One region of the Vibrio rhizosphaerae genome, then DNA from elsewhere that is predicted to be linked to it. Evidence: predicted binding sites of a transcription regulator. Region 1 holds the regulator's gene; each other region holds the start of a gene.
The links. Region 1 encodes CRP, which controls carbon source genes, mostly activating them, when cyclic AMP is high. Its sites were predicted from a motif close to TGTGANNNNNNTCACA; they were not measured.

Region 1 (6,445 bases):
AAGACCCAAATCACCCCAGTGCGCAAACAAAGCCTTTGTTTATTCTTTTTCATGGTCTGGAGGGAAGCTTTCACAGTCCTTATGCCAATGGACTGATGCATGCTTTTGCGCAACAAGGCTGGTTAAGCGTCATGATGCATTTCCGCGGATGTGATGGTCAACCAAACCGGCGAGCCCGTGCTTATCATTCTGGCGAAACCAGCGATCCACGCCATTTTCTGATGCATATTCAGCAACGTTTCCCGTCAAATTATAAGATGGTGACTGGTGTCTCACTCGGCGGCAATATGCTGGCGAATTATCTGGCTGAGTTTGCTGATGAGCCTCTTGTTGACAGTGCGACTATTATCTCCGCACCATTTGATTTAAGTGATAGTTCGCACCGGATTAATCGCGGCTTCTCACGCCTCTATCAGACATATCTGCTTCGTTCGCTCAAGCAAAATGCTTATCGTAAATTCGAGACACTGCGACAAGCGATTCCCCTCTCACAGCAGTCAATCAGGCAATTACAAACATTGCAGCAATTCGATGATTTGATCACCGCGCCCCTGCACGGATTTGCAAACGCACAGGACTACTATCAACGCTGTTCGGCGATCTCAAAACTGGGGCAAATTCGTCTGCCAACACTGATTTTACACGCACAAGACGATCCCTTTATGACCGAAGCCGTCATTCCGACAGCACCGCTGCCTCAGGTCATCGATTATCAGCTCATGCCCCATGGCGGACATGTCGGCTTTCTGAGTGGCACCCTTGCCAAACCACGCTTCTGGCTGGAAGAAGCGCTGCCCCACTACTATCGGGCACAGTCACCCAAGCCTTAAATTCAATCCCCCGTCTCTTCGCCAACGACGCCCGAGCACACTGAGCAACCTGATCAGTGTTCTTGGGCTTTGCCTAAGTCACGTCGCAAACATTATTCGATATTTGCGTGTAAAATCATGATTATTGCGCAACATCATGCAAAATCCGTTAAGATACACGCTATTCATTCATCCCAGAGTGATCGTATAAAAGGTCATCATTATGATTATTCCTTGGCAAACGCTCGAACCAGACACACTCAATAACCTGATCCGAGAGTTTATTCTCCGGGAAGGAACTGACTACGGTGAGCATGAAATCTCGCTTGAAGAGAAAGTCGCTCAGGTCAAACAACAAATTCAGTCCGGAGAAGCCGTTATTGTTTATTCCGAACTTCACGAATCTGTTGATATTCAACAAAACAGATATCGTTAATTCATGAATTGTCCGGTGACAGCACCAATTTCCGTGATATAGTGAAATCGATTTCTCGATAACACTTTCGAGAAATTGATTGAGTGAACGACAAGGAATGATAAGACAAGGTATGTCATGTCAGCAAAACATCCGATTATCGCAGTAACCGGCTCATCAGGAGCCGGAACGACAACGACTTCTGAGGCTTTTCGCAAAATGTTTAACATGATGCGGATTAAGCCGGCTTGGGTTGAAGGGGACAGTTTCCACCGCTTCACCAGACCGGAAATGGATGTCGAAATCCGTAAAGCCAGAGAACAGGGCCGCCATATCAGCTATTTCGGCCCCCAAGCAAATGATTTTCCGGCTTTAGAGGAGTTTTTCCGGGAATATGGCCGTACCGGCACGGGAAAAATTCGCCGTTACCTGCATACATTTGATGAAGCGGTTCCCTATAATCAGATGCCGGGAACATTTACGCCTTGGCAAGATCTCCCCAATGATACCAATGTCCTCTTTTATGAAGGACTTCACGGCGGAGTTGTTGACGGTGAAACCAATGTGTCCCAACATGTTGATTTTCTCATTGGCATGGTGCCGATCGTCAATCTGGAGTGGATTCAAAAATATGTCCGGGATACCCGGGATCGAGGCCATTCCAGAGAAGCAGTAATGGATTCGATCGTTCGCTCCATGGATGATTACTTAAATTACATTACGCCCCAATTTTCCCGGACACACATTAACTTTCAGCGAGTTCCGACCGTCGATACATCGAATCCGCTGAGTGCAAAAGGGATTCCGAGTCTGGATGAAAGTTTTGTCGTCATCCGCTTACTAGGCATCAAAAAAGTTGATTTCCCTTATCTATTGGCAATGATTGATGGCTCTTTTATGTCATGTCATAACACAATTGTTGTTCCTGGCGGAAAAATGAGCTTTGCGATGGAGTTGATTGTCCGTCCGATTCTCCAGCAGTTGATCGAGACGGGAAAAATTGGCTAGACACGAATTGGGCTCTTTAGTTCCTATACCGTGATAATGCGCACGTTTTTGCGTACTAAATCACGGTCATGACACGATTAAAGTCAAGAAATTGTGTAAGAAAAAGGATACTATTTGATACCGAAACAGAAGACAACTTGCAGGCTTTCTCAAGTGCTTTTATGCTAAGTATTCAGTTCCGAGACATGTGTAGTTTAAACGTGTTCAGTTCAAAAGCTTTGCGAAAACATGGAAAGCAGCAAGCATACCCTGCAGAGGAAGAGAGATATTATGGTTCTAGGTAAACCTCAAACCGATCCAACATTAGAGTGGTTTCTTTCACATTGTCACATACATAAATACCCTTCAAAGAGTACGCTGATTCATGCAGGCGAAAAAGCGGAAACGCTTTACTACATCGTGAAGGGATCTGTTGCTGTTCTGATCAAGGATGAAGAAGGAAAAGAAATGATCCTTTCTTATCTCAATCAGGGTGACTTCATCGGTGAACTTGGTTTATTCGAAGAAGGTCAAGAACGGACAGCTTGGGTCAGAGCGAAATCTCCCTGCGAAGTTGCAGAAATTTCCTTCAAAAAATTCCGTCAGTTAATTCAGGTCAACCCAGATATTCTGATGCGTCTGGCAGGACAAATGGCAAGCCGCCTGCAAGTCACTAGCCAAAAAGTTGGTGATCTGGCGTTTCTGGATGTGACTGGTCGTATTGCACAGACGCTGTTAAATCTGGCAAAACAACCCGATGCAATGACGCATCCAGACGGTATGCAAATCAAAATTACTCGTCAGGAGATCGGCCAGATCGTCGGCTGTTCTCGTGAAACCGTTGGCCGCATCTTGAAAATGCTCGAAGAGCAGAACCTTATTTCAGCCCACGGGAAAACCATTGTTGTTTACGGTACAAGATAATTTTTATGCTTGCGCCGACAAAAGAGCCATCCTTGTGATGGCTCTTTTATTTACGACAATAACGCATGACATATCACTGCGCGTTGGTACTCTCAAAGATCTTATCCGCTGAAGCTTCGACAAACCCGGGATATAAGATGCCATTTGCCATCGGATACCGTTTGGCGAATTCATAAAAACCACCGGGAACTAACAACTCGGCTTCATCGAATTCAACCACAACCCGGTCCGCCATAGTCGATGACTGTTCCAGAAATAACTCGGGCGAGCCCTTCACTTCGCCTCCGGATGAATTGATCACAAATCCCTGTTGGTGTAGATAAGCATTCACCTCCGCAACCTGATGAAAACGAGCCAGTTGATTGACGCTCACCGTAAAATGGTTGGCGCCATAACCATGTGCTGCCACCCAAGCGGCGTATTCACTTTCCTCCGCCAACAGATAATACTGCTCGAGTGAAATCGGCCATAAACGCCCACCATAAAGAAAATCAGCATCAGCAACCATTTCGGCTCGGACATGAGAAACCAGACTTCTCACGATCTTTTGCAACGATTCGGAGCAGCGTTCAACTTCTAACTCACTGATGAAGACTTTCGGTAACTGAGAGTCCGGATGTTCAAAGTGCTGCGCCGCTAATTTCTTTTGCTCAAATTGATAGTGCCCTTTCGACACATACCCCAGTCGTACAAAAGGCGCAGCTATCACCTCAAGGTTTATGGGTGACACATTAAATGTTCGTAACGCAATATGATCATTATTCAGCGGCTTCTTATCCTGAAGTAGTTGGTGAATCCGCTGTGCTGATGGGCAAAGTCTGGTTGTATAATCTTGCCATAAGGCGGCAAACAGTGAGTTCGGCGTCATAGCGCCTCCTTCTTTATCAATTATCTTGGGCTATCATCACGTCCTTGTTTCCTGATTCAACGGATTAACGAATCATCAGAAAACGGACCCGATCACCAGACTGAATCAACAGAGCCTGAGCAACTTCAGGCGTGATGATCACAGTCTCAGATTCCGGATGAAAATCGACCTCGGCAATCGTCGCCCGGAAAAATTCAAATGAAGTATTACTGAGTATGACTTTTTGTTGGCTCTGATGTTGCGCCACTTTCACCGTTGCAGAGACAGAATGCCTCACCGATTCAATATGGCGTAAATCACATTCAACCGTCGGGCCCGCATCAAAAATATCGACATAATTACGACAGGTGAAACCTTCCTCTTCCAACAATTTTAAAGCCGGTTTGGTCTTGTCGTGCACCTGCCCTATCACGGCTTGAGCTTCAGGGCTGAGCAGGTTGATATAAATCGGTAATTTGGGCATCAGTTCAGCGATAAAGCCTTTATGGCCCGAGCCGGTCAAATAATCAGCCAAAGAAAAATCGATCGAAAAAAAATGTTCCTGCAACCATTGCCAGAACGGAGAATTCCCCTGCTCATCAGACACCCCTCTCATTTCAGCAATAATTGTCTGAGCAAAGCGTTCCCGGTGTTCCGCCAGCATCAGAAAGCGGCATTTTGACATCAAGCGTCCGTTAAGACCGGCGCGAAATTCAGGCAAAAGAAATAGAGTACAGAGTTCAGAACACCCGGTATAGTTATTCCCCAGTGTCAGTAATTTCACGATTTTGTTGACGCCCAAACGTCGGGAAGAATGAAGAATGGTACTGATATGATAAGAGTAAGACGGGGTATCCCAGCCGACGTAAGCTTCAATTGCGGTCGTACCAGCAATCCGACCACTGTCACTATCGACCCCAACCATCAGATAACTTTCATCAGTCGGTGACTGAATGTCCGACTTTGCAAAACTTGCTTCTGAATGTTCAATGCGATGAGACAACAACGCTTCATTGACAGGTAATGAGGTAAAACCATAACCCGATTCTATCGCACAATGGTAGAGCGCATTATAGTCAGTCATTGTTATGGGACGAACCACAAGCATGGATACCTCTCCCTGAAAACCTGAGTTCGAAATGAAACCAGTCTGACTATAAGCATAGCTCAGGATCATGACGAACCTGAGCTAAAGTTAAAACTAAGTTTTAAACTAAGTTAATGATGCGATGGCTTTTTCCAGTCGTGACAGGCCTTCCTGAATATCGACATCCTCAATCACCAGAGACGGCGTGAAACGAACCACATTCGGTCCGGCAACCAATACGAGTAGTCCTGCTTTGCCCGCAGCCTGTAGAATATCACGCGCTCGGCCATGCCAAGCTTCTGTCAACTCAGCACCGAGTAATAACCCTTTACCCCGGATCTCACTGAATATCGGATATTTGCCATTAATCCGTTCCAATCCCTCACGAAACAGCTGCTCTTTTTCTTTGACCCCTTGCAGAACCTCAGGCTGAGAAGTGATATTGACGACCGCTTCGGCAACCGCACAAGCCAGTGGATTCCCCCCATACGTTGAGCCATGCACCCCGACCTTAAAGTGAGATGCAATGGCTGTCGTCGTCAGCATCGCACCAATCGGAAATCCGCCACCCAGCGATTTTGCCGTACTGAGAATATCCGGTGTCACTCCCGTCCCCTGATAGGCATAGAAATCACCGGTCCGACCGTTACCTGTCTGCACTTCATCAAAAATTAATAATGCATTGTGTTCATCACACAGCGCTCTGACTGCCTGAATGAATTCCGCTGTCGGAGAAATAATGCCCCCTTCGCCCTGTAGCGGCTCCATCATCACCGCGCATGTCCGCTCTGAAATCTGAGCTTTAAATGCAGCTAAGTCATTATAAGGCAGGTGAACCACATCCGAAGGTTTCGGCCCAAAACCATCTGAGTAAGACGATTGTCCGCCAACGGTGACGGTAAAAAATGTCCGGCCATGAAAGCCCTGTTTAAAGGCGATGATTTCCGATTTTTCCGGACCATAATTATCCGCAGCCCAACGACGTGCCAGCTTCAATGCAGCTTCATTCGCTTCAGCCCCGGAGTTGGCAAAAAAAACTTTCTCGGCAAAACTCAGCTCAGTCAGTTTTTTTGCCAACCGCAATGCCGGTTCATTCGTCATCACATTACTCAAATGCCAAAGTTTCTGTGCTTGCTCCGTTAAGGCTTCAACCATAGCTGGATGACAATGCCCCAGACAACTCACTGCGATTCCCCCGGCAAAATCGATATATTCATGATCAGCCTGATCCCACAACCGGGACCCTTTTCCTTTCACCGGAATCACTTCCATCGGGCTGTAACAAGGCACCATCACCTCATCAAACTGTGCCCGTTCAACATTATTCTGTGTAGCCATTCACACTCCCTCTCCGCTCGTGAGCTTACAACCACCTC
Region 2 (6,445 bases), on a different replicon from region 1:
GCACTTTGTTGTCTTTCTTGACGGCCATAAAGGCTTTCTGAAACGCATTATCATCGGCCCATTGAGAGAGTTGCGCCAATTCATCCAGCGCAACAGGCCAGTGGTCTCCTATTTTTTCAGTAATCAGGTGGGATAGTCCCGGATTACAATACTGGAGCCAGCGACGAGGTGTGATGCCATTGGTGACATTCATCAACCGATTTGGATAGAGTTCATCAAATTCAGGAAACAGGTCTTGTTTGACCAGCGCTGAATGGAGCGCAGCCACACCATTGACCGCATAAGACCCCACGACACAAAGATTAGCCATTCTTACCATCCGGTGAAATCCTTCCTGAATGATGGAGAGCTTTTGTTGCTTATCCCCATCACCGGGCCATTTTTCCCGAACCTCCTGCAAGAAGCGGTGATTAATCTCGTAGATGATTTCCATATGACGTGGCAACAAACGCTGAATCAATGCTTCATCCCATGTTTCTAATGCTTCAGGTAACAAGGTATGGTTGGTATAGGCGAATGTCTGACTACAGATACCCCATGCATCCTCCCAAGACATCGCTTGTTCATCGATAAAAATTCGCATCAACTCAGGAATGGCGATCGCCGGGTGGGTATCATTGAGTTGGATCGTTTCATACTGAGGTAACTCCGACAATGAATGCCCGGCTGCTTCATGACGACGAAGAATGTCACGCACCGAAGCCGCGCTGTGAAAATACTGCTGCATCAAACGCAGTGTCTTGCCTTTTTCATGATTATCATTCGGATAGAGCACTTTGGTTATGTTGCCGGCATCAATCAAGGCGTGCTGTGCCTCAAAGTAGTTGCCATTATTGAAACTTTCTAAAGAGAATGGCGCAATCGCCCGACACTCCCATAAACGCAGCGGATATACCGTTTCACTTTTATAGCCGACGACAGGAATGTCCCATGGCATTCCCATCACCGTCATGCCCGGAATCCATTTTCTTTTTTCCTGTCCATCGACCGTTTCGTTAGTGACATAGCCGTAAAAGCCAATTTCCTGTGCCAGTTCCGGCCGTGCCACTTCCCACGGATAGCCTTCGATCCCACCCCACGCATCCGGCGCTTCTTTTTGATGGCACGCATCAAATGACTGTTTAAACAGCCCATATTCATAGTGCAGCCCATAGCCAACGGAAGGGAATTCCTGAGCAGCCAGAGAATCCATAAAACAAGCAGCCAGACGCCCTAACCCGCCATTACCCAGTGAGGGATCCCGTTCTTCTTCAAGCAAGTCACTTAAATCAAGTCCCAATTCAGCCACGGCATCGCCAATGGCCTCATAAACGCCCATATTGAGTAAGTTATTACCGGTCAGACGACCAATCAGAAATTCCAGAGAAAGATAATTGACACTTTTCGCATTCAGAATCCGTTCATCCTGCTCTGTTTCTAGTAGATCAAATGTGGTGAGTTCTGCCAACGCCCGGGACATGGCCAAATACCAAGAACGCTTGGTCGCATGTTCAACGGTAGTTGCATAGGTTGATGTCAGATGACGCTTTACATTCTCCAGAAACAGCGTCTTATCAAATGACTTCTGCAATACTGCTTTCATCGTAACCCCTCCCAAACAGGTAACGAGCTGACTGAAATCCGTCTCTGCCAGTACTGACTGGGCTCAAGAAACGTTGGATACGAAGAAACTGTCGCAGTCACTTCCTCTCAGTCATGAAAATCATATGGTATACAGCCGTCTTACCAAGTTGAGGTGTGATACATATCAACTTCTGTGTTGAACATGACTCACAATACCTTTAGATAGTAACCTTAGTCGTTAAATTGAACTCCTTGCGTCTTTTTCAGTGGATAATGTCTACAAAAAGTGACAATAATCACATATTGATAACATAACATCTGACCAAAGCACCAGCGATATGATTATTTTTTCGTCATTTTTTCTCTCAACCAGACAAAAGTGATGTATTCCAATGTAACGACACGGGTATGTAAGTAAATACTTACAATCAGTAGAAAGCTATCCGGAAAAGAGTATGAGCAAAGAAATGAAGGGAATGTTATGCAAGGTGATAAAAATAAAGGCATCCAATGATGCCTTTATGATTTGCAGAAGATGTGTGCACTATCGCTAGAAACTCAGCGGGAGCAGCTCAACGCCGAGGACGGCACTGAAACTCATCACCACAATGAGCGAGTGTTTAAACACCGTTTTCGACCATGCTTCAAAGTTATCCGCGGTCATACGACGGAATGTAACACGGGTCCACATAAAGCAAACTGCCGAGGCCACCACCAGATATTCATAACCGGTGTTTCCGACAAGGTATAACCCCAACGCAACAGCATTAAATGCGATCACATAGGCCATCATATGCTTGCGCGCCTTATCGATCCCGGCCACGACCGGCAGCACAGGAATTCCCGCCTGACGATAGTCCTGAAGTCGGAACATCGCAATCGCATAGGAGTGAGGCATCTGCCAGAGGCAGAATAAGCTAAACAATAGCACGCCTTCCAGACTGACATAATTCGTCACTGCGAGATAGCCAGCCAACGGCGGCACCGCCCCAGAAATACTCCCGACCAATGTGCCGTAGACTGACGTCCGCTTGTACCACATCGTATAAAAGAAGACATAGAAGACATAACCCAATAAAACCACAACGGCGGTCAGTGGGTTTGTCTGTTGGTACAAGAGCGCTGTTCCAGCGAGTAATAAGACGATGGCGTAGATAAATGCATGATCAACATTAATCTCACCACGCACCAATAATCTCTGACTGGTACGTGCCATTTTGCTATCGATATCACGGTCAAAAATATTATTAATGACACACCCTGACGCGATGATCAAAGCCACCCCGGCAAGCGTACAAAGCAGTAACATTGATGAGGCTGATTCCGCTTTGGCTGCGAGAAAAAATCCCGCAGCCGTAGAGATCAGGTTACCCACGATAATGCCTGGTTTGGTGATCGATAGATACCCTTTAATCATCAGCCTGCGCCTACATCATCATATTGATGTTTAGGTTCCACATAATCCAGATAGAACCAGCGATCAGAATCAGAACAACAATCGCAGAAAACACCAGTGAAATGAAATTCCAGCGACCTTCACTCGTCTTGGTTTCCATATGCAGGAAGTAGACAAAATGAACAATCACCTGAACAATGGCGCAACCGAACAGAACAGCAAATGTTGTTCCGGTCGAGAGGCTTTGTGTCGCAGCATAGTAAAAAGGAATAATCGTTAAGATCAGAGAGGCAACGAAGCCAATCACATATCCCTTCACTCCTGAGTCAGCGTGTTGGTTACTCATGATGTCACCCCAACTAAATAAACGAATGTAAATACACAAATCCAGACGATATCAAGGAAGTGCCAGAACAAGCTCAGACAGCCGAACCGAGTTTCGATCATGTCGGTCAAACCTTTGGTATTCAATTGCCAGAAACAAACAAACAACCAAATCAAACCAAAGGTCACGTGAAGACCATGCGTTCCAACCAAGGTGAAGAATGCAGACAGGAACGCACTGCGATCCGGGCCATAGCCTTCAACAATCAGATGGTGGAATTCATAGATTTCCATACCGATAAAGCCAGCCCCGAACAAGAAGGTAATCACCAACCACAATTTCAGGGCACCAATTTGTTTGCGTTTCATCGCAATCATGCCAAAGCCAAACGTAATACTACTGAGCAGCAGTAACATGGTTTCGACAAAAACAAATGGCAACTCAAAGATTTCTTTACCGCTGGGGCCACCAGCGGTTGCATTGGCAAGCACTGCATAAGTTGCAAACAACGTTGCAAACAAAATACAGTCACTCATCAAGTAAATCCAAAAACCGAATAACTTGTTACCACCGGTGTCATGGTGGTGATCATGCGCATGATCTGCGGCAGAATTAGCCTGCATAGTTCACCTCCATATCATCTTTCGATTGAGAGTCCGCCTTTGCTTTCGCAACCTTAGCGCGGTGTTCATCTTCAATCGCTTTGATTTCATCCACCTGAACATAGTAATCAACATCATCGTTAAAGCTATGCCAGATACTTGTTACAACGATACCGATAAAGCCGATAGCCGCGAGCCACCAGATATACCAAATCATTGCGAAACCAAAGACCAGAGACCATGCAGAGACGTACATCCCTGTCGGAGTGTTTTTCGGCATATGAATCGGTTCATATTCGACTTCTTTATCAAGCGAATGCTCACCTTTTTGCTTCTGATACCAGAATGCATCGATTTCATCCCCTTTCGGAATCACCGCAAAGTTATAAAACGGTGGTGGAGAAGATGTCGACCATTCCAATGTACGGCCATCCCAAGGGTCGCCAGTCACATCACGGTTTTGTTCCCGGTCTCTGATACTGACAACAATCTGCGTCACCTGACACAGCACCCCGAGCGCAACAATCGCAGTACCGACGGCTGCCGTCGCAAGCAGTGGGAAATAATCAGGGCTGATATCCTGACTCAAACGGCGCGTCATCCCCATAAAACCAAGCGCATATAGTGGCAGGAAGGCCATCAGGAAACCGATCAACCAACACCAGAACGCACGGCGTCCCCATGCTTCATTCATCATGAAACCAGTCGCTTTCGGGAACCAGTAAGTAATCGCAGCGAAACAACCGAAGACAACCCCACCGATAATCACGTTATGGAAGTGAGCGACAAGGAATACACTGTTATGCAGGACAAAGTCAGCACCCGGAACAGCCATCAGCACCCCGGTCATCCCACCGATACTGAAAGTAATCAGGAATCCAATGGTCCACAGCATCGGCGATGTAAACTGAATGCGTCCTTTGTACATCGTAAACAGCCAGTTAAAGATCTTCACCCCGGTCGGGATAGAGATAATCATGGTTGCGATACCAAAGAAGGCGTTGACATTCGCTCCGGCACCCATCGTAAAGAAGTGATGCAGCCAAACGATAAAGGCCAGAATCGTAATGGCAATGGTTGCCCACACCAGAGATGTATAGCCGAACAGTTTTTTCCGCGAGAAGGTTGCGGTCACTTCAGAGAACACCCCGAAAATAGGCAGAACGAGGATATATACCTCAGGGTGACCCCATGCCCAAATCAGGTTGATGTACATCATCATGTTCCCACCCATATCGTTGGTGAAGAAGTGGAAACCCAGATAACGGTCTAACGTCAGAAGTGCAATAGAAACAGCCAGAATCGGGAATGAGATAATGATCAGAATGTTTGCACACAATGAAGCCCAAGTGAAAACAGGCATCTTCATCAGTGGCATTCCCGGGGTACGCATCCGCATAATGGTGACAAAGAAGTTCACCCCGGTCAGCGTTGTCCCGACACCCGATATCTGCAACGCCCATATCCAGTAGTCGACACCGACCCCCGGACTTGCCGCAATCCCTGACAGTGGTGGATAAGCCAACCAACCGGTCCGCGCAAATTCACCTAAGCCCAAAGACAGGTTGGTCAGAATCACACCCACAATAAACAACCAGAAACTTAAGTTGTTCAGATACGGGAAAGCCACGTCACGCGCACCAATCTGTAGCGGCACAACAATGTTCATCAAACCGATCACTAGTGGCATCGCCACAAAGAAGATCATGATGACACCGTGAGCCGTAAAGATCTGGTCATAGTGATGTGGCGGTAGATAACCGGCTTCACCCGCAGCAGACAACGCTTGCTGACTTCGCATCATCACCGCATCGGCAAATCCACGCAGCAGCATCACGAAGGCGACCGCAATGTACATGAAACCTAATTTTTTGTGGTCTACTGAAGTAAACCATTCATTCCATAGATATTGCCATTTACCAAGACGCGTTACCCAAATCACGACAGCCAGACCGACCACCGCGATGACAGACAGCGTAATCATGATAATGGGCTCATGATATGGAATGGAGTCCAGTGTTAATCTTCCAAACATAATCTCATTACCCTTCATGCTCAGCCATCGAATGATGACCCATTGGTTTATCCATATCCTGCCCTTCTCCCATGTGCATATTCATACCACCCGGGAATTGGGTTACCACTGAATTAAACAGGCCATCAGGAATATGAGAATAATAAGTGACAGGCACATCAATGCTTGGCTTCGCTAAGGCACGGTAATCCGCGAAATCATGAATCTGCTGTTCAGAAGACTTCACTTTTGCCACCCACTGTTCGAAGCTGGCCATATCCGGTGTTGCAGTCGCGGTGAACTTCATATGAGAGAACCCATCACCACTGAAACTGGCAGCAATCCCTTTATAATCCCCGGCGTGATTGGCAATCAGATGCAGGCGTGTCACCATGCCAGGCATCGCATAAAGCTGACTTCCCAATCGAGGAATAAAGAAAGAGTTCATGATGTTATCTGATGTCAGCTTGAACTTCACCGGAACGTCTTTTGGAAATGCAACATAATTGACGGTTGCTATTTTCTGTTCCGGATAAATGAACAGC
Region 3 (6,445 bases), 170 kb from region 1:
CGTGAGATGATCGAGATACTCGTCACGCTGTCGATGGACCCGGAAACCTTAGTTGCCGCGCTATTATTCCCAGTGGTATCTGGTGGATTGCTCGATGCTGAAATTTTGCAAGAACGCTATGGCAAAGACATTATCAAGTTGATTGATGGTGTTGAGGAGATGGCGGCGATCGGGCAATTGAATGTCACCATGCAAGGCAGTGAAGCGTCAACTCAGGTTGATAATGTCCGGCGGATGCTGTTAGCGATGGTGGATGATTTCCGTTGCGTGGTGATTAAGCTTGCTGAACGTATTTGTAACCTGCGGGAAGTCAAAGATCAGCCAGACGAAATCAGACGACAGGCGGCAAAAGAGTGCGCCAATATTTATGCGCCTTTGGCCAACCGTCTGGGGATCGGGCAGTTAAAGTGGGAAATGGAAGATTACGCCTTTCGTTATCAGCAACCGGATACCTACAAACAAATTGCCAAACAGTTGTCTGAACGACGGATTGTCCGCGAAAAATATATTCAAGATTTTGTGGAAGATCTGCGTGAAGAGATGCTTCTGTCCAACATTCAAGCCGAAGTCAGCGGACGTCCGAAACATATCTACAGTATCTGGCGCAAGATGCAGAAAAAGAGTCTGGCATTCGATGAGTTATTTGATGTCCGGGCGGTTCGGATTATTGCTGAAAAACTGCAGGATTGTTATGCAGCGCTAGGCGTGGTTCATACCAAATATAAACATTTACCCAGTGAATTCGATGATTACGTCGCCAACCCGAAACCCAATGGGTATCAGTCAATTCATACGGTTATTCTTGGCCCGGAAGGGAAAACCATTGAAATTCAGATTCGGACCCGTCAGATGCATGAGGAGTCCGAGTTAGGGGTTGCTGCACATTGGAAATATAAAGAAGGCAGTTCGGCCGGACACCGTGGCTATGATGAAAAAATTACGTGGTTGCGCAAGTTGCTTGACTGGCAAGAAGAAATGTCCGATTCCGGCGAAATGTTGGATGAATTGCGCAGTCAGGTATTTGATGATCGTGTTTATGCCTTTACCCCGAAAGGGGATGTGGTTGATTTGCCGATGGGGGCAACACCTCTGGACTTTGCTTACCATATCCATTCGGAAGTCGGGCATCGCTGTATCGGTGCAAAAGTCGCCGGACGTATCGTGCCATTTACTCATAAACTGACGATGGGCGATCAGGTGGAAATTATCACCGCCAAAGAACCGAATCCATCACGAGACTGGCTCAATCCTGCGTTGGGATTTGTTCACTCTGGCCGTGCCCGGGCCAAGATTAATGCTTGGTTTAGAAAGCAAAGCCGGGAGAAGAATTTAGAGGCAGGCCGGGAAATTCTGGAAACCGAACTGGCAAAAATCGGTGCGACGCTCAAAGATGCCAGCGAATATGCGCTGAAACGGTTTAATGTCAATTCACCGGATGAACTATATGTCGGCATCGGCAGCGGTGATTTACGGATTAACCAAATCGTCAATCATATCAATGCATTGGTCAACAAACCGACCGCGGAAGAAGAAGATCAGCTGGTCCTTGAAAAATTACAAGAGAAGGAACAGAAGACGACCACGCCGGCACCGAGCAAAGATGCGGTTGTCGTCGAAGGGGTTGATAATTTAATGACCCATCTGGCGCGTTGTTGTCGTCCGATTCCCGGTGATGAGATTAAAGGTTACATTACTCAGGGGCGGGGGATTTCGGTCCACCGGAGTGACTGTGAACAGCTGGAAGAGTTGATGCATCATGCGCCGGAGCGCATTATTGATACCGTTTGGGGACGCGGGCTGCTCGGGTCTTATGTTCTGACCGTTCGGGTCGAAGCGATGGAACGTGGTGGTCTGTTGAAAGACATCACGACACTGCTGGCCAATGAGAAAATTAAGGTCGCCAGTATGAAAAGCCGGACCGATCATAAACGTCAGCTCATTTATATGGATTTTGATTTGGAACTGACAAGTGTTGAAGTGCTCTCCCGGGTATGTAAACGGATTGAGCAGACGAAAGATGTTTTGTCGGTTAAACGATTGGGGTAACTTGATTCGTCAGGTTTAGTCTCACAGAAAGCGAGGGATCTCCCTCGCTTTCTCTTTAGCATAAAAAAGAGGGGTTATGTCTCATCCGATTGAACAGTTAAAGCAGATTATGGCTCGGCTCAGAGATCCTCAATCCGGTTGTCCGTGGGATCAAAAGCAGACGTTTGAAAGTATTGTGCCGCATACGGTGGAAGAAACCTATGAGGTGGTTGATGCCATTTATGCGCAAGATTGGGAAAATCTGCAAGAAGAGCTAGGGGATTTTGTTTTTCAGGCTATTTTTTACAGCCAATTGGCTCAAGAACAAGGACTATTTGATTTTGATGATGTGATTCGCGGTGTGAACGAGAAGTTGATTCGTCGTCATCCCCATGTTTTTTCTGATCAGGTATTTGACAGTGAAGCTGAGATTCGGGCCAATTGGGAGAAAGTCAAAGCGGAAGAGAAAGCTCATACAGGACGTAAAGAGCAGAGTATTTTGGATGGGGTTCCGCAATCACTCCCCGCATTGAGCCGCGCTTATAAATTGCAGACAAAATGTGCGAAGCATGGCTTTGACTGGGAGACGTTAACACCAGTCGTCGATAAAGTTCGGGAAGAGCTTGATGAAGTCATTGACGAAGTGCGTCGCTCTCCGGCAGATCCTGCTGCGATAGAAGATGAGCTGGGCGACCTGTTGTTTGCGGTGGTGAATCTGACACGTCATTTAAAGCATCACCCTGAGTCAGCGCTGACGCGTGCAAATCAAAAGTTTGCCCGGCGGTTTCAAGGGGTCGAAGCTTTGGCCGGTCAGGCAGGGAAATCACTGGATGATTATACACTCGATGAACTCGATCAATTTTGGGTACAGGTCAAGCGCCAAGAGAAAAATCAGGGTTCAGATTGAACGTTAACTGGTCATGTGAGTCTTATCCATGTGGCTCAACTCAAATGAGCTACAATTGTGCGAATTGGATTTGATTTGAAGCAAAAAAGAAAAATTGAGAGTGTGATAAGTTTCACGTTGTGGCGTTAATGGGGTTCTGGTATATTTACTTCCCGTCCAGAAGAAATCCATTTCCCTCATTCAACCAATTTCAGGTTAAACATGACGACAAAGTATATTTTTGTGACTGGCGGGGTCGTATCCTCTCTAGGTAAAGGCATTGCAGCAGCATCGCTTGCAGCGATTTTAGAAGCACGTGGTCTGAAAGTGACCCTCATGAAGCTGGATCCGTACATTAACGTTGATCCGGGCACCATGAGTCCGACTCAGCACGGTGAAGTATTCGTCACTGAAGATGGGGCGGAAACCGATCTGGATCTGGGCCATTACGAGCGCTTTATCCGGACCAAGATGACCAAGCGGAACAATTTTACCGCAGGTCGTGTGTATGCGGATGTGCTACGCAAAGAACGCCGTGGTGACTACCTCGGTGCGACCATTCAGGTGATCCCTCACATTACGAACTCGATTAAAGATCGTGTGATTGCCGGTGCTGAAGGTCACGAAGTCGCTATTGTTGAAATCGGTGGCACCGTGGGTGATATTGAGTCTCTGCCGTTCATCGAAGCGATTCGTCAGCTTGCTGTAGACATTGGTCGTGAAAATGCCATGTTTATGCATTTAACCTTAGTTCCTTATCTGGCAGCTGCCGGTGAAGTGAAAACCAAACCAACTCAGCACTCTGTCAAAGAATTACTCTCTATCGGTATTCAGCCGGATATCCTAATTTGTCGTTCTGATCGCATCATTCCTGCCAATGAGCGGAAAAAAATTGCACTGTTCTGTAATGTGGCTGAAAAAGCCGTCATCTCGATGAAAGATGTCGATTCAATTTATAAAATTCCACAACTGATTAAGTCACAGGGGCTGGATGATTTGGTTTGTTCTCGCTTCGGGATTGAAGCTCCGGAAGCAGACCTGTCTGAATGGGAACAGGTGATTTATGAAGAAGCCAATCCGACCGGTGAGGTGGTCATCGGTATGGTCGGCAAATATATTGAGTTGCCTGATGCGTATAAATCGGTCAACGAAGCTTTAAAACATGCAGGTCTGAAAAATCGTTTAAGTGTTCAGATCAAGTATGTGGATTCTCAAGATCTGGAGAATAAAGGCGTTGAATTGCTCGAAGGGTTAGATGCGATTCTGGTGCCGGGCGGATTCGGTGATCGTGGTATCGAAGGGAAGATCCTCGCGGCTCAGTATGCGCGTGAAAATAAGATCCCTTATCTGGGCATTTGTTTAGGGATGCAAGTGGCGTTGATTGAGTATGCCCGTCACGTTGCGGGGATGGAAGGTGCGCATTCAACAGAATTTAATCGTGCGACTGAATATCCTGTTGTCGGTCTGATTACCGAATGGATTGATTCTGACGGTCAGGTTGAAGAGCGTTCCGAGAAATCAGATTTAGGTGGTACGATGCGTTTGGGAGCACAATTATGTCATCTTGAAGAAGGCAGTAAAGTGCATGCATTATATGGTAGTAAAACCATTTACGAACGTCACCGTCACCGTTATGAAGTGAATAATGTACTTCGCCCTCAAATTGAAGCAGCAGGACTCAAAGTGTCTGGTTTATCTGCGGATAAAAAACTGGTTGAGGTAATTGAGAACCCTGATCACCCATGGTTTGTGGCTTCTCAGTATCACCCTGAGTTTACTTCAACACCTCGTGATGGACATCCGCTGTTTACCGGGTTTGTAAAAGCTGCTGGTGAGTACCAGCGTCGTACTATAGAGAAATAAAAGGACACGGGTAACGGTAGGGAATACGGTTACCCTATAGGTTTGACATTTAAATTCAAAGAGAGGAAACATTAATGTCTAAGATCGTTAAAATTCTAGGTCGTGAAATCATCGACTCTCGCGGAAACCCAACTGTAGAAGCTGAAGTCCACCTAGAAGGCGGTTTCGTAGGTATGGCTGCTGCACCATCTGGTGCATCTACTGGCTCTCGTGAAGCGCTTGAGCTTCGTGATGGTGATAAGTCTCGTTTCCTGGGTAAAGGGGTTCTGAAAGCTGTTGAAGCAGTCAATGGCCCAATTGCTGAAGCGCTGATTGGTAAAGATGCAAAAGATCAAGCAGCTATCGACCAAGTGATGATTGATCTGGATGGTACAGAAAACAAATCTAAGTTCGGTGCTAACGCGATTCTGGCTGTTTCTCTGGCAAACGCAAAAGCAGCTGCGGCTGCAAAAGGCATGCCTCTGTACGAGCACATCGCTGAACTGAACGGTACTCCTGGTCAATTCTCTATGCCGCTGCCAATGATGAACATCATCAACGGTGGTGAGCACGCAGACAACAACGTTGATATTCAAGAATTCATGATTCAACCTGTTGGTGCGAAAACGCTGAAAGAAGCATTGCGTATCGGTGCAGAAGTGTTCCATAACCTTGCCAAAGTTCTGAAAGCAAAAGGCCTGAACACCGCTGTCGGTGACGAAGGTGGTTTCGCTCCTAACCTTGAATCAAATGCTGCTGCACTGGCTGCAATCAAAGAAGCAGTTGAGCAAGCTGGCTACGTTCTGGGTAAAGACGTGACTCTGGCTATGGACTGTGCAGCTTCTGAGTTCTACAACAAAGAACAAGGTATCTACGACCTGAAAGGCGAAGGTAAAACGTTCTCTTCTGAAGAGTTCTCTAAATATCTTGAAGGTCTGGTTGCAGAATACCCAATCGTTTCTATCGAAGATGGTCTGGACGAGTCTGACTGGGACGGCTTCAAGTTCCAAACTGAACTGCTGGGTGGCAAGATCCAGTTGGTTGGTGACGACCTGTTCGTAACTAACACGAAGATCCTGAAAGAAGGTATCGAGAAAGGCGTTGCTAACTCTATCCTGATCAAGTTCAACCAGATTGGTTCTCTGACTGAAACACTGGCTGCAATCAAGATGGCAAAAGATGCAGGTTACACCGCTGTTATCTCTCACCGTAGTGGTGAAACTGAAGATGCAACGATTGCTGATCTGGCTGTTGGTACTGCTGCAGGTCAAATCAAAACTGGTTCTATGAGCCGTTCTGATCGTGTTGCGAAATATAACCAACTGATCCGTATCGAAGAAGCTCTGGGCGACCGTGCACCTTTCAACGGTTTGAAAGAAGTGAAAGGTCAAGCTTAATTACGGCTTTATCATGAATTGAAAAACGCCTCTTCGGAGGCGTTTTTTTTATCTTCGTTATTCAGACGATAAAATCATTCTGGCGATAACGCGGCTTTGAGCGCAGCTATTCTGCGTTTGTCTAGTTCGTCTCGAATCGCTGAGCCTTGATATCCAGCATCAATGATTGATTGAACATCAATTGCCAGTGCAGCCTGATAGGCTGATTCAAACAGTGACTTTTGTGGATAAGAGAGCGCTTCGTAGCCCAGCCGTCCCTGATGGTCTGCCTGACAGCAGAGCAGGACATTTTCCA

Region 2: the regulator CRP is predicted to act here: its motif matches at 1,849-1,864, upstream of OCV37_RS19695 (glycogen/starch/alpha-glucan phosphorylase).
Region 3: the regulator CRP is predicted to act here: its motif matches at 3,034-3,049, upstream of OCV37_RS02400 (CTP synthase).

Annotation. Positions count from the first base shown of each region.
Region 1 covers NZ_AP024903.1:354,533-360,977, reverse strand. Annotated here, with positions in the region: gene OCV37_RS01560 (hydrolase) at 1-830, shown strand, start outside; gene OCV37_RS01555 (YheU family protein) at 1,033-1,245, shown strand; gene OCV37_RS01550 (phosphoribulokinase) at 1,363-2,232, shown strand; gene crp (cAMP-activated global transcriptional regulator CRP) at 2,503-3,135, shown strand; gene OCV37_RS01540 (DUF1338 domain-containing protein) at 3,209-4,003, opposite strand; gene astA (arginine N-succinyltransferase) at 4,068-5,090, opposite strand; gene OCV37_RS01530 (aspartate aminotransferase family protein) at 5,196-6,407, opposite strand.
Region 2 covers NZ_AP024904.1:1,038,211-1,044,655, forward strand. Annotated here, with positions in the region: gene OCV37_RS19695 (glycogen/starch/alpha-glucan phosphorylase) at 1-1,582, opposite strand, end outside; gene cyoE (heme o synthase) at 2,114-2,980, opposite strand; gene cyoD (cytochrome o ubiquinol oxidase subunit IV) at 2,991-3,305, opposite strand; gene cyoC (cytochrome o ubiquinol oxidase subunit III) at 3,302-3,907, opposite strand; gene cyoB (cytochrome o ubiquinol oxidase subunit I) at 3,897-5,921, opposite strand; gene cyoA (ubiquinol oxidase subunit II) at 5,929-6,445, opposite strand, start outside.
Region 3 covers NZ_AP024903.1:522,287-528,731, forward strand. Annotated here, with positions in the region: gene relA (GTP diphosphokinase) at 1-2,046, shown strand, start outside; gene mazG (nucleoside triphosphate pyrophosphohydrolase) at 2,123-2,932, shown strand; gene OCV37_RS02400 (CTP synthase) at 3,134-4,774, shown strand; gene eno (phosphopyruvate hydratase) at 4,849-6,150, shown strand; gene OCV37_RS02410 (multifunctional CCA addition/repair protein) at 6,225-6,445, opposite strand, start outside.